DNA from 2 places in the Luteimonas sp. TWI662 genome. Region 2 is predicted to be linked to the other one. Evidence: riboswitches for the same ligand, from Rfam matches in the RefSeq annotation. Region 2 holds a riboswitch; the other holds the start of a gene.
The links. Region 2 has a riboswitch for cobalamin ahead of ABE488_RS09475 (ribonucleoside-diphosphate reductase subunit alpha). Riboswitches for the same ligand answer to the same signal wherever they lie in the genome.
Positions count from the first base shown of each region.

Region 1: it holds a riboswitch for cobalamin, as region 2 does, so the genes downstream of both, metE (5-methyltetrahydropteroyltriglutamate--homocysteine S-methyltransferase) here and ABE488_RS09475 (ribonucleoside-diphosphate reductase subunit alpha) in region 2, are expected to answer to the same signal.

Region 1 is NZ_JBDJMI010000012.1:72,474-79,992, forward strand. It holds gene ABE488_RS10230 (TonB-dependent receptor) at 1-165, opposite strand, end outside; gene ABE488_RS10235 (RNA polymerase sigma factor) at 335-895, shown strand; gene ABE488_RS10240 (FecR domain-containing protein) at 892-1,953, shown strand; gene metE (5-methyltetrahydropteroyltriglutamate--homocysteine S-methyltransferase) at 1,990-4,308, opposite strand; cobalamin riboswitch at 4,518-4,750, opposite strand; gene ABE488_RS10250 (NAD(P)H-dependent oxidoreductase) at 4,769-5,479, opposite strand; gene ABE488_RS10255 (LysR substrate-binding domain-containing protein) at 5,592-6,521, shown strand; gene ABE488_RS10260 (oxidoreductase-like domain-containing protein) at 6,537-6,716, opposite strand; gene ABE488_RS10265 (phosphatase PAP2 family protein) at 6,748-7,519, opposite strand, start outside.
Region 2 is NZ_JBDJMI010000011.1:27,886-35,404, forward strand. It holds gene ABE488_RS09465 (M14 family zinc carboxypeptidase) at 21-2,630, shown strand; gene ABE488_RS09470 (LysR substrate-binding domain-containing protein) at 2,772-3,788, shown strand; cobalamin riboswitch at 3,927-4,130, shown strand; gene ABE488_RS09475 (ribonucleoside-diphosphate reductase subunit alpha) at 4,313-6,802, shown strand; gene ABE488_RS09480 (ribonucleotide-diphosphate reductase subunit beta) at 6,950-7,519, shown strand, end outside.

The DNA.
Region 1 (7,519 bases), on a different contig from region 2:
CGCGGCGCCCAGTGGCTGGCTCTGCACCGCGAACTCGCGCTGCGGCGCTTGCGCCGATACCGGTGCGACGGCGCCGACCATGCAGCCCAGCGCGATCGCCAGCGCCGGCACCAGCGGATGCAACGAATGGCGACGCGCGCCCCCAGCCCTCAAACCCTGTGTCATGAAATCCCCTCGAAGTCGTGATCGGTCCCCGCCGCTCCTTGACGATTGGTCATGACGCCCCTGTCCACGATGCAGACGCACGCCGGTCACAATTCCTCAGCTTGCTCATCACGCGCCGCTCACATAGGGTTCGAAGGGCGACACCCCGTCTTCTCCTCCCCCGACACCGATGACTGCGCCCGCCCCCGGCAAGGCGTCCGAGGCTGCCCTGCGGCACCCGGACGAGCGGAACGTCACCCGTCTGGCCCAGCAGTACCGGCCGGCGTTGCTGCGCTATTTTTCGCGGCACCTGACGAGCACGGAGGACGCCGAGGACCTGACCCAGGACACGCTGGCGCGCCTGAGCCAACAGCCCGCCCCCCGTCTGGCCGGATTGGCGAACGTCGAGGCGTTCGTGATGCGCATCGCCTCCAATCTGCTGCGCGACCGCTTTCGCCGCGACCGCAGCCATCGCAAGTCCGATCATGTGCCGATCGAGGCGGTCGCCGCGGCCTGGCAGAGTGAGGAGCCGTCGTGCGAATGCGTCTACGCAGACAAGGCGCGTCTGCAACGGTTTCTGCAGGCGCTCGATGCGTTGCCGCCGCGCTGCCGCGAGGTCTTCTTGCTGCAGCGATATGATGGGCTGACCTACAGCGCCGTCGCCAAGCGGCTCGGCATCAGCGTGAGCGCGGTGGAGAAACACATGATGCGGGCCCTGATGCACCTGGATGCGACCCTGGACGAGGCATGAAGCCTGAGCTCGAGCTGATCGAAGGCGGCGATCCGATCCGGCGCCGCGCAGCCGCGTGGTTTGCGCGCCTGCGCGCCGACGACGTGCACGGCACCGACCTGCGCGCCTGGCAGGCGTGGATCGACGCCGACCCGCGCCATCGCGCCGCCTACGAGCGGCTGGAGCAGTTGTGGACCGGGCTGGGCACGCACGCGCCGCATCCCGAGATCGCACGCCGCCTGGACGCCGTCGCGGCGCCCCAGCGGGCGCCCCGCCCGCGCGCCCGCCGTCGCTGGCCGGTCGCCGCAGGTCTGGCCGCCACCCTCGCCCTCGCGCTGCTCGGCGCCTGGCAGCTGCTGGTGCCGGCCGCGCCGACCGAGCGTGTCTACGCCACCGGTGTGGGCGAGCGCCGCGAGCTGACGCTCGAGGACGGCACCCGCATCAGCCTGGACACCGACAGCCGGTTGCACGTCGCCTTCGGGCCGCGCGCACGCACGGTGGTCCTCGACCGCGGCCGCGCGTTCTTCCGCGTCGCCCGCGAGCGCCGGCCACTGACGGTGCACACCACGCACGGCGGCCTGCGCGTGGTCGGCACCGAGTTCGAGTTGAATCGCCGCGCCGATACGCTGGACGTCGCCCTGATCCAAGGCGAGGTCGTGCTGCTGCCGCTCGATGGCGGCAGCAACGGCCGGCCTGCCCCGTTGCTGGGCCTGGTCGCCGGCCAGACCGCGCGGCTCAGCCGCGATCTCGACACGCCGCAGATCGGCACCTTGCGCAAGCTCGCCGCGCCGGCCTGGCTGTCGGGCCGGCTGGTGTTCGAGGACGCGACGCTGGCCGAGGTCGTGGCCGAGTTCAACCGCTACAGCCACGAGCGGATCGTCATCGAGGACGCGTCGCTGACAGAGCTGCGCGTGACCGGTGTGTTCCGCAGCGATGCGCCGTTGGCCTTCGTCGGGGCGCTGTGCGAGGCCTATCCGATCGTGGCCGACGCCAGCACGCCCGGCCGCCTGCAACTGCGCCGCGACCCGGCCCAGCGGGCGACCGGCGATGCCGGGCGCCGCGACGTCGGCCGGCGCTGACGGCCGCGTCGCGACATCCGGCATCGGCCAGTGCGGTCAGGCCGGCACGGCGGGGGCCGCCTCGGTCCGGCCGCGATCGGCATGCGCACGCAGCGTGCGCGCCGCCGCGACCAGCGCTGACAGCGCCGCGCGTGTTTCCGGCCAACCGCGCGTCTTGAGCCCGCAATCGGGATTGACCCACAGCTGGGCGACCGGAATCGACTCGGCCGCCCGGCGCAGCAACGCGGTCATCTCCTCGACATCGGGCACGCGCGGAGAATGGATGTCGTAGACGCCCGGGCCGATGCCGTTGGGATAGCGGAACCGCACGAAGGCCTCGAGCAATTCCATGCGCGAGCGTGAGGTCTCGATAGAGATCACGTCGGCGTCCATCGCCGCGACCGCCTCGATGATGTCGTTGAACTCCGAGTAGCACATGTGGGTGTGGATCTGGGTGGTGTCGGCCACGCCCGAGGCGCTGATGCGGAAGCTCTCGACCGCCCAGTCCAGATACGCCGCCCAATCGGCGCGCCGCAGCGGCAGGCCCTCGCGCAGCGCCGGTTCGTCGATCTGGATCACGCCGATGCCGGCCGCCTCCAGGTCGGTCACCTCGTCGCGCAAGGCCAGTGCGATCTGCCGGCAGGTATCGGCACGCGACTGGTCGTCGCGCACGAACGACCATTGCAGCACTGTCACCGGGCCGGTCAGCATGCCCTTCATCGGCCGCGGGGTCAGCGACTGCGCGTAGCGCGACCAGCGCACGGTCATCGGCGCGGGGCGGGCGACATCGCCGTAGATCACCGGCGGCTTCACGCAGCGCGAGCCGTAGCTCTGCACCCAACCGTTCTTGGTGAACGCGAAGCCATCGAGCTGCTCGCCGAAGTACTCGACCATGTCGTTGCGCTCGAACTCGCCGTGCACCAGCACATCCAGCCCGAGGTCTTCCTGCACGCGCACGCACTGCGCGATCTGGTCGGCGATGAACGCATCGTAGTCGGCCTGGCTCAGCTTGCCGGACTTGTGCGCTGCACGCGCCTCCCGGACCTCGAGCGTCTGCGGGAACGAGCCGATCGTGGTCGTGGGCCACAGCGGCAGCGGGCGCAGCGCATCCTGCGCGGCCCGACGCGCGGCATAGGGCGTCGCGCGACGCGACGCGGACGCGTCGAGTGCAGCCACCCGCGCGGCGACCGCCGGCCGCTGCACGCGGGGCGAGGCGCGCCGCGCGGCGATCGCATCGCGCGCCTTGGCCAGCGCCGGCTCGGCGGCATCGGGATCGGCCAGCGCCTCGGCCAGCAGGCGCAGTTCATCGAGTTTCTGCCGGGCGAAGGCCAGCCAGCCACGCAGTTCGTCATCCAGCGCGGTCTCGCCCGCCAGGTCCACCGGCACATGCAGCAGCGAGCACGACGGCGCCAGCCAGACCGCATCGCCGCCGCGCGCATCGATCGCGTAGCGCGCCAGCACCAGCGCATCGTCCAGCCGCGTGCGCCAGATGTTGCGGCCGTCGACGAGCCCCAACGACAACGTGCGCCCGGCCGGCAGCGCGCCGAGCACCGCATCGAGTTGTTCGCGCCCGCGCACCAGATCGACATGCAGGCCGTCGACCGGCAAGGACGCGGCCAACGGCAGGTTGTCGTCCAGCGCGCCGAAGTAGGTCGCCAGCAGCAGCTTCGGCCGCGCGCCCTGCGCCAGCGTGGCGTAGGCCCGATCAAAGGCCGCGCGCACCGCGGGGTCGAGGTCGAGCACCAGCGCCGGCTCGTCGATCTGCACCCAGGCCGCGCCGGCGGCGTGCAGGCGTGCCAGCAACTCGGCGTACACCGGCAGCAGCGCATCGAGCAGCGCGAAGCGATCGCTGCCGTCGACGGTCTTCGACAGCCACAGCAGCGTGACCGGCCCGAGCAGCACCGGCCGGGTCTCGATCCCCTCGGCCTTGGCTTCCAGGTACTCGCGCACCGGCTTGTCGTCGCGCAGCGCGAAGCGCTGGCCGGCCTGCAGTTCGGGCACCAGGTAGTGGTAATTGGTGTCGAACCACTTGGTCATCTCCAGCGCATGCAGGTCGATGCCGTCCTGCTGATGACCACGCGCCAGCGCGAAGTAACCGGCCAGCGGATCGGCATCGGCCAGCGCGCGGTAGCGCTCGGGGATCGCGTCGAAGCCGAAGGCGGCGTCGAGCACCTGGTCGTAGAGCGAGAAGTCGTTGCTCGGCGGCGTGGCGACGCCGGCCTCGCGCTGCAGGCGCCAATGGCGCAGGCGCAGGTCCCGCGCCACTGCCTGTAACTGCGCGGCGTCGGCCTCGCCGCGCCAGTGACGTTCGACGGCGCGCTTGAGCTCGCGTTTGCGGCCGATGCGGGGAAAGCCGAGATTGGTGATGCCGGTCATGGTGGATGCGTCCTCAATGCGTGGGATTGAGGAACGAAGGGTCCGCATGGCGTGCACCGCGCCTGCGCGCGCCCGCCTGCCACACGGCCGACCTTCGCCCCCTCGGGCGAACCGGAGCCTGCGTGCGGACGTGCGGGACCGGCCGCGACGTGCGCGGCGCGATGCCCGTGCACCTCCCCGCGGAGGCCCCAGGTCGTACGTGCGCGCCTGTCGGTGCGCACGGCCGAGGCAGGTCTTCGGGCTCATGGACGGGCCACCTGCGAGATGGCGGGCCTACTGCCCGTCGCTTCCCGGCCCGAACGGGCGCCAGTGCATTGACGGGGGTCGTTTCCAGTTACCGCTGCGGGGCAGCGCCGGAATTGCCGCCATGCGGCGCACCGGCTTCCCTTTTAATCATCGCTTCATTCGCATGAAGAGATGAACCTTGGCGGCGACACGGTAGCCCCGGGCGAACGGGCGGTCAAGCGGGCATCGCCGCGGCGGCCGTCTCCCGCGCATCGGCCTGGTCGGCAAGGCGATCGACCAGCGCATCGACCGCGGCCTCGGCACGCGCGATCGAGGCCGCGAGCCGGGCATCGGCGAACTCGTCGTACTCCACTGCGACCCGATCGACGTCGGTGATGCCCATGTAGCGCAGCGGCGTCATCACGCCCTGCTCGACCAGGTTGTCGCCGGCGTTGCGACCGCCGGGGTCGTAGTCGTGATCGCCGCGCGCACCCAGCAGCACGGCGCGGCGGCCCTGATCGGCCAGCATCGGCCAGTACGGCGCACCGGTGCGCGCGCGATCGAAACCGAAGGTGCGCCCCACGCGCACGATGTTGTCGATCCAGGCCTTGACCGGCGCGGGCATGCCGAAGTTGTACATCGGCACCCCCATCACCACGAGCGGGCTGCCGAGCAGCTCATCGATCAGCGCATCGCTCTCGGACAGCCGCTCGATCATCCACGGCGTGCGCTGCGCCGGCGGCGTGAACGCAGCATGGATCCAGCGGCCGTCGACATGGGTCGGCGGCGTCAGGGCGAGATCGCGATAGACGATGCGATCGCCGGGGCGCCGCTGTTGCCAGCGCGCGACGAAACGGGCGCCGAGCCGGCGGGTATGGGAGCCGTGCGGGACCTCGCCCGAACAACCGGGACGGGCACTGCCGTCGAGATGGAGCAAGCTGAGCATGATTCACCTGGCGAAGCTGGGAGAGAATGCGCACTGCGGCGCTCCGGCATGATTGGCGCCGGCCCAGAGCCCGACAAACGATGTTTTCTTGTCCGATGGATGAATTGCGCTCATGCACGATCGCCCCGCCCGCCTGCCACCGCTGAGCGCACTGCGCGCGTTCGAGGCCGCCGCCCGACGCCAGAGCTTCAAGGCCGCAGCCGAAGAACTGTCGCTCACGCCCACCGCGGTCAGCCACCGCATCCGCCAGCTCGAGGACTGGCTGGGCCTGCGGCTGTTCGCACGCCAAGTACGCCAGGTGCGGCTGACCGAGGCTGGGCAACGCCTGTACCCGAGCGTGCGCGGCGGCTTCGATGGCATCGCCACCGCCGTCGCCGACCTGCAACGGCAGACGCGCCGCCCCGCGGTCACGCTGAGCACGACCCGGGGCTTCGCCGCCCGCTGGCTGTTGCCACGCCTGCCGGCGCTCGCTGCGGCCGCGCCCGAAGTCGATCTGCACCTGCACGCGGCCGACGACCCGGTCCGGCTGGCCGCCGGCGGCACGGAGCTGGCGATCCGCTACGGCCCCGCACCGGCTCCGCAGGTCGAAACCTGGCCGCTGCTGCCTGGACGTTTCATTCCGGTCTGCGCCCCCGGCCTGGCGCTGGCCGGCCCGACGGCGCTGGCGACCGTGCCGCGGCTGCGCTACGCCTGGCGACTGCAGGACGCCCACACCCCCGACTGGCCGCGCTGGTGCCGAACGGCCGGCCTGCCGGACACGCACGGCGGCGAACTCGGCTTCTCCGACGAAGCGCATGCCATCCAGGCCGCGATCGCCGGCCAAGGCATCGCACTGGCGAGCGTCGCCCTGGTGGCCGACGCACTGGAAGACGGCGTGCTGCGGGTCCCGTTCGGCCCCGCGCTCGACGGCCACGACTTCCGCCTGCTGGCCGCGCCCGGTACCACGCGCACACCGGCCGTCGCCGCCGTCGCCGCCTGGCTGCGCGCCGAAGCCGACGCGTTCCTGGACCGGCACGCCGCGCGCTTCGCAGCGGTCGCGTAAACCCGGCCGCGCGCGTCAGTCGACCCCAGGATGGCGCACGCGCCACGCGGCCAGCCGGGCGCGGTAGTCGGCCATCGCATCGGCGTGCAGGTCGTAGACGCAGATCGGGCAGCCGCTGTCGCAGCAGTCGCTCGGCAGCGGGGCCTCGGGCGGTTCGGGCCGCGGATCGGGGTCTGGGACAGGTGTCGTACTCATCGCGCGGCCATTGTCGCGCAGCTCGCCGGCCTCAGCGATCGTCGGCGGCCGGCAGCGGCGACAGGCGCAACGCGGCGGTCTGCGCGTCGCAGCCCTCGGGCCGGGCGCCGCGCGCACGTTGGGCGGCGACCTCGTCGCGCGCCGCCGCCAGGTCGGCCAGGAACGCCGGTTCGGCCTGCAGCCGCGCGAAGGTCGCGGCGCCGACCACCTGCCCCTGCACGATGTCGCTGTACCAGTGCACGTTGCAGACCAGTCGGCTCTCGCCGAAGCTGCGTCCGCGTTGCAGCAGCGGATCGGCGCGATCGGGGGCGACGGCGGTCAGCGCCAGCGCCCAGGTCCAGCCGATCGCGGTGTGGCCCGACGGGTACGAGCCGCTGTCGCGCAGCTGCGCGGCCTCGCCTGGCGTACACACCGGCGCGCCGTTGGCCAGGAACGGCCGGCGGCGCTGCCAGTGCAGCTTGGCGGCGCGGCCGTCGATCGCGGCGTCGGCGAGGCTGCGTCGCAGCAACCGCACCAGATGCGGGGTATGGGTCGTGTCGATCGGCACGCCGAGCGCGCAGGCGTAGAGGTCGGCCGCCTGGGGGAAATCGAGGTCGGCGTCGATCGCCGCCTGCCGCCAGCGCGGGGTCTCGCGCAGGGCCAGCGCACGCGCCGCGATGGCCTCATCGAGGGCCCGCGCGACCGAATCGGGCGCCGGCGGCGCGGGCAGCAATGCGCGGCTGTCGAAGCCGGGCGCATCGAGGTAGCCGATGCTCACCCCGGGGCGATGCTCGGGCACGACCACCGGCGCGGCCGCCGTGGAC
Region 2 (7,519 bases):
CCCCATACCGGATACGCCCCATGCCCGACGCCCCCCTCCATCGCGCCTCCGAGCGCGGACGCCTCTTGCGTCGTGCGCCGATACGGATGCTGCTGGCCTTGCTCGCGCTGCTGCCGCTGGTCGCGGTCGCGCAGAGCGACTACTACTTCCCGCAGGCCCAGGCCGCGGATTTCGACCCCGAGGTGCCCACGCCCGAGCAGTTCCTCGGCTATCGGCTGGGAACCCACTACACGCGCCACGACCGCATCGTCGACTACTTCCGCGAACTGGCGCGCGTGTCCGACCGGATCACACTGCAGCAGATCGGGCGCAGCTACGAGGAGCGCCCGCTGGTCGCCGCCATCGTCACCTCGGCCGCCAACCACGGCCGGCTCGAGGCGCTGCGCGCCGCGCACGCCACCCAGCGCGATCCCGCTGCGGCCGTGCCCACGCAATTGCCGGTCGTCGTCGGGCTGTACTACAGCGTGCACGGCAACGAGACTTCGAGCGGCGAGGCCGCGTTGCTGACCGCCTACTACCTGGCCGCGCACCGCGGCGCCGAGACCGCGCGCTGGCTCGACGAGGCGGTCGTGCTGATCGACCCCGCGCAGAACCCCGACGGCCGCGACCGCGCGGCGAACTGGCACAACGCGTGGAAGTCGAACCCGCCGGTCGCCGACCCGCTGGACAAGGAGCACGTCGAGCCGTTCCCGATGGGCCGCACCAACCACTACTTCACCGACCTCAACCGCGACTGGCTCGCGGTCACCCAGCGTGAAACCCGGCCCAAGATCGAACTGTTCCACCAGTGGACACCGAACGTGCAGATCGACTTCCACGAAATGGGCGCGGGCAGCACGTACTACTTCGAACCGTCGCCGGCGAGCATGCACAGCCCGCTGCTGCCGCAGGCCTCCTACGATTTCAACGTCACGCTGGCGCGCTACCACGCCCAAGGCCTCGACGCGCTCGGCTCGCTGTACTACACGAAGGAAAACTTCGACAACTTTTCGCCGGTCTACGGCTCGACCTATCCCGACTTCCACGGCGGAGTCGGCGTCACCGTCGAGCAGGGCAGTTCGCGCGGCCTGGTACAGGACACCGCCGGCGGCCCGCTGGAATTCCGCTTCACGATCCGCAATCAGGTCGCGACCGGGCTGGCGACGCTCCGCGGCGCAGTCGCCGAGAAAGCCGGCTTGCTGGCACTGCAGAAGGACTTCTTCCGCTCGGCGCTCACCCAGGGTCGCCGCCACGATGCCGCCGCGTTCGTATTCGGCGACGCGCACGACCCGTCGCTGACCCGGCGCCTGCTCGACCTGCTGCTGCTCCACCGCATCGAGGTCCATGCGCTGGCGCGCGAGACGACGATCGACGGCACTACGTTCTCGCCCGGCAGCGCCTACGTCGTACCGTCGGCACAGCCGCAGTTCCGGCTGGTGCATTCGATCTTCGAGACCACGCCCGAGGTGAAGGAGAGCGTCTACGGCAGCACCTCGTACGCGATCGCACACGCCTACGGCATCGCGTTCGCACGCGCGCGTCGCGCGCCAGCGCTGGGCGCGCGTGTGCAGGCGTTGCCGTCGGTCGAGGCCGGCATCATCGGCGGCCAAGCCCGCTACGCCTACGCGATCGACTGGCGCGACCAGGCCGCACCGCGCGCGCTCGCCGCGCTGCTGGCACAGGACATCCGCGTGCGCAGCGCATTCCAGCCGTTCACCGCGCGCACCGCGGACGGCGAGACCGCGTTCTCCTACGGCACCCTGGTCGTACCGGTCGCCGGACAGGCGCTGGCGGCCGAGGCCCTGCATGCGGCGGTCGATGCGGCCACGCGCGAAGCCGGGGTGCGCGCGCATGCGCTGTCGACCGGACAGAGCGTGGCCGGCATCGACCTGGGCAGCGACAGCGTGCGTCCGCTGCGCAAGCCCGCGATCGCGCTGATCATGGGCCAGGGCGTCAACGCGACCGAGATCGGTTCGACCTGGTTCGCGCTGAGCGAGCAGTTGCGCTGGCCGGCGACCCGGCTCGACCCGACCCAGCTCGCGCGCGCACCGTTGCGCGAGTACACCAGCCTCGTGCTGGCCGGTGGCCACTACGAGGACTGGAGCGAGGCGACGGTCGAGGCGCTGCGCGACTGGGTCCGCGCCGGCGGTTCGCTGGTGACCTTCGGCAGCGCCTCGCAGTGGGCCATCGATCGCAAGCTCGTCGACGGCCTGGGCCAGGCCCCGGCGCCCGACGAGGACGACACCGACCGCGCGGACTTCGGCCAGCGTCGCGACCTGCTGGCCGAAGACCGCATCTCCGGCAACCTGGTCTCGGCCGATGCCGACATCAGCCATCCGCTGGCATTCGGCGTGCCGCGCCGCGCCCTCTTCGTCAACAAGGAAACCGCGGTGGTGCTGCCGCCAGCGCGCGACCGCTTCTCGACGGTCGTGCGCATCGACGATGCGCCGCTGGTCAACGGCTACGTCTCCACGCGCAACCGCGCCAGGCTCGGCGGCGCGCCGTGGGCGGTCATTGCCGCAACCGGGCGCGGGAATGTGGTGCTGTTCGCCGACGACCCGGCGCATCGCAAGTACTGGCACGGCACCGAGCGGCTGCTGCTCAACGCACTCTTGCTGTCGGAGCATTTGGTGCCAGCCGCGCGTCGCTGAGCCGCCTTCGATGATCACGGCGTAGACGGGCGGCGTCGCCGGATCGCGGCACACAGTGTTGTCGCCCGCGGGACATGCCGGTCGCGCCCGTGGGCGACCATGCGTTGCGACAACATTCCCGCCGTCGGCACGGGCCTGGCCATGACCCTCACCCAACTGCGCAGCTTCGTCGCCATCGTCGAATGCGGCCACAACATCACCCTGGCCGCCCGCCGCCTGCACGCGACCCAGTCGGGACTGTCCAAGCAGCTCGCGCAACTGGAGAACGCGCTGGGCTTTTTGCTGTTCACCCGCCGTCAGCGCGCCCTCGCCGCGTTGACCGACGAAGGCCGGCAGGTGCTTGCGCACGCCCGCCGCCTACTCGCCGAGGCCGGCAACATCCAGGCGCTGGCCGACAACCTGCGGCGCGAGGCCCAGGGCCTGCTGCGCATCGCCACCACCCACACCCAGGCCCGTCATGCGCTGCCGCCGGCGCTGCAGGCGCTCAAGCGCGACTGGCCCGACGTCGCGGTGCATGTGGTGCCCGGAGGCGATGTCGAGTCGCTGCGGCTGCTGGCCGAACACCATGCCGACCTGGCGATCCTCAGCGGCACCGGCGCTCCGCCACCGGGCCTGGTGGCGATTCCGCTCTACCGCTGGGGCCGACGGGTCCTGCTGCCGGCCGGCCATCCGCTGACCGCATTGGCGCGTCCGATCGGGCTGCGCGACCTGGCCGGCGTGCCGCTGGTGAGCTACGAATCGAGCCGGCAGCCCGCCTCGTCGCTGCAGCGCGCGTTCGCGGCCGCCGACCTGCGAGCCGACCTCGCGGTGACCGCACGCGACGGTGCACTGATCCGGACCTATGTCCACGCCGGGCTGGGCGTGGGCATCGTCGACGAAATGGGCGCCGACCTCGACGACGGCCTGGTCGCGCCGCCGGTCGAGGACGGCCTGCTGCCCGAATGCATCACCTGGGCGCTGCTGCGCCGCGACCGGGTGCTGCGCGATTTCGGCTTCGCGCTGGTCCAGGCGCTGGCGCCGCATTACGCCGCGGTGGACCTGCGCCGGCTGCTCGACCACGACCAGCCGCTGCCGATTCCGGCCCCCGACTGGCCGCGCTGGTCGCGTGCGACCGCCACGGCCCTGGCGGCGCGGACCGCGGTCGCCGTGGCTGAATAGGCCTCTTCCGGGGTTGCCTGGCGCAGCCGGATCTGCATCGCCCCGTGCCCGGCCGGCGGCTGAGGCCGCACGATTCCCGGCCTGACGCGGATCCGGGCGCCCGCCCCACATTTAGCGTTGACGCTGTCCGACCACCCCACTATCTTGGGCCACGTCGGTTCCGCAGCCACAAAGCCTGTGGATGAAAAACGGGAAGCCGGTGACGCCCCACGCCAGTCCGGTGCTGCCCCCGCAGCGGTAATTGGGAACGTCCCCGCCGCCACCGGAGTGATCCGGTGCAGTGGGACCGAAGGCCTGCCTTCACCCATGAGTCCGTACCGTGCCGACAGCCGCGCGAAAGCACGACGCGCGGTGACCGCTGTGGACGCTCCGCACAGGGGTGGGTCCGCGGCGCGGAACCCGACGGCACCCGCCGTCGCCGTCTCGCGGCGCACTCGCCCCACACGAGCCGTCCGCAGCCACCGGACCCGACGCGGGCGGGCCGGGGCGTGCGCGAATGCACTGGACACCAAGAGAGAGGACGCATGACCAGCCACGACACCGTCTCGACCGCCCCTTCGACGCCCGCAGACGCGCCCCCGACCCCGATCGCTTCCTCCACCCCTGTGGCGCCGTCCGCCGTCGACGCCGACGACGTGGTGCCGCCGCCCCCGAGCGCCGCCATGCAAACCGCAATTGCTGAAAATTCCGACGTCGACACCGACGTCTCCACCTGGATCACCAAGGAAGCCGGCAACCGCCGGATCCCGTACGACCGCGCGCGCCTGGAGCGCAGCATCGACCGCGTCCACGGCGAGTTCCCGCAACTCGATATCGCCGACTACAAGCGCAGCGTGTTCGGCTTCGTCGAGCGCAAGGACGCGGTCAACGCCGACGACCTGGTCGACCACCTAATCCGCGAGGCCGAGGCCCGGGTCGATGTCACCGCGCCCGAATGGGAGTTCTTCGCCGCCCGCCTGTACCTGCACCGCCTGTACAAGCGCGCCAGCCGCAACCGCTTCTACGACGCCGAGCAGAAGTACGGCTCCTACGTCGGCCTGCAGGAGTCGTTGGCCGACCGCAACATCTATTCCAACGACATCCTGCGCGCCTATTCCAAGGAAGAGCTGCAGGAAGCCGGACGCATGATCGAGCCCGAGCGCGACAAGCTGTTCGCCTACAACGGCCTGTACCTGCTGGCCACGCGGTATCTGGCCACCGACACCTCGCGCGCCGTGTTCGAGCTGCCGCAGGAGCGCTGGCTCACCATCGCGCTGTATCTGATGCAGAACGAGACCCGCGGCGGTCGCGAGCGCCGCATGCAGCTCGTCGGCGAGGCCTACTGGGCGCTGTCGAACCTGTACATGACCGTCGCGACCCCGACGCTGCAGAACGCCGGCAAGGTCGGCGGCCAGCTGTCGTCGTGCTTCATCGACACCGTCGACGATTCGCTGCAGGGCATCTACGACTCCAACACCGACATCGCTCGCGTCTCCAAGGGCGGCGGCGGCGTGGGCGCGTACATGGGCTATGTGCGCTCGTCGGGTTCGTCGATCCGCGGCGTACCCAATTCCTCGGGCGGCGTGGTGCCGTGGATCAAGCAGCTCAACAACACCGCCGTGTCGGTCGACCAGCTCGGCCAGCGCAAGGGCGCGGTCGCGGTGTACCTGGATGTGTGGCACCGCGACATCGAGAACTTCCTCGATCTGCGCCTGAACAATGGCGACCAGCGCCTGCGTGCGCACGACGTGTTCACCTCGATCTGCATCCCCGACCTGTTCATGGAAGCGGTCGAGCGCCGCGGCGATTGGTATCTGTTCGACCCGCACGAGGTCCATCGCGTCAAGGGCTTCTACCTGCAGGACTTCTTCGACGAGAAGAAGGGCGACCCGAACGGCAGCTTCCGCAAGCGCTACGAGGAAGTCGTCGCGGACGAGCGCATCTCGCGCAAGACCGTCAAGGCGATCGAGATCTTCAAGCGGATCATGGTGTCGCAGCTCGAGACCGGCAACCCGTTCATGTTCTACCGCGACGAAGTGAACCGGAAGAACCCGAACAAGCACGTCGGCCGTGTCTATTCGTCGAACCTGTGCACCGAGATCCTGCAGAACATGAGCCCGACGAAGATGATGCAGGAGATCATCTCCGGCAATCAGATCGTCACCACCAAGCAGGCCGGCGACTTCGTCGTGTGCAACCTGTCGTCGGTGAACCTGGGCCGGGCGATCGTGCCGCAGGAGGGCCAGGGCGACCTGATCACCGACGTGCTCGAGCGCCTGATCCCGATCCAGGTGCGGATGCTCGACAACGTCATCGACCTCAACCAGTTGCCCGTCCCGCAGGCCACGATCACCAACCAGAAGTACCGCGCGATCGGCCTGGGCACGTTCGGCTGGCATCACCTGCTGGCGCAGAAGGGCATCCACTGGAACACGCCCGAGGCCGAGGACTTCAGCGACACGCTGTATGAGCGCATCAACTTCCTGACCGTGCAGGCGAGCATGGAGCTAGCCAAGGAAAAGGGCGCCTACTCGGTGTTCGCCGGCAGCGACTGGCACACCGGCGCCTACTTCCGCGACCGCGACTACAACTCGCCCGCGTGGCTGGAACTGGCCGCCAAGGTCGGCGTCAACGGCATGCGCAACGGCTGGCTGATGGCGGTCGCGCCGAACATGTCGACCGCGCAGATCGCAGGCTCCACCGCGTCGATCGACCCGATCTACTCGGCGTTCTACTACGAGGAGAAGAAGGACTACCGGCGTCCGGTCGCCGCCCCCGGGCTGTCGCTCGAGACCTGGCCGTTCTACGAAAAGGGCGCCTACAAGGTCGACCAGTTCGCGTCGGTGCGCCAGAACGCACGCCGCCAGCGTCACGTCGACCAGGCGATCAGCTTCAACCTGTACGTGCCCAGCACCATCCGCGCCAGCACCCTGCTCGACCTCCACATGACCGCCTGGCGCGAGGGCATCAAGACCACGTACTACGTCCGCTCCAACGACATCGACATCGCCGAATGCGAGTGGTGTTCGAGCTGACAGCGCATTCGCGCTGACTTACAGATTAAAACCGGGGTCAGAGTGCATTTTTCATCCACTGACCCCGGTTCGAGAGTGCAACGGAAAAATGCACTCTGACCCCGGTTCTGCCGATCGCACGCGACACGCAATACGAGAAACGCAATCATGGCCACGACTTCTACGCCGCTCGACCGCATCAAGATCCTCGAGCCGCGCCACCCCAACCGCTCGACCGGCATCATCAACGGGCGCACGTCCGGCATCCTGAACTGGAACGACATTCCGTATCCGTCGTTCTACCGCGCCTACAAGGAGCTCTCGACCAACTTCTGGATCCCGGACGAGGTCGACATGAAGGGCGACGCCAAGCAGTACGGCGAGCTCTCGGCGCGCGAGAAGAACGCCTACGATTCGATCATCGGCCTGCTGGCCACGCTCGACTCGCCGCAGACGCGCTTCATCTACAACGTCGCCGAATACATCACCGACCCGGCCGCGCATGCCAACGCCGCGATCATCGGTCAGCAGGAAGTGATCCACAACGAGAGCTACAGCTACGTGCTGGCCTCGATCACCGACCTGTCGAACCAGAACCGTGTGTTCGAGATCGCGCGTACGCATCCCACGATCCAGAAGCGCAACGCGCCGATCATGGAGTCCTACGACGACTTCATGCGCGAGAAGACCGCCGAGACGCTGCTGCGCTCGCTGATCCAGTCCTCGATCCTCGAAGGC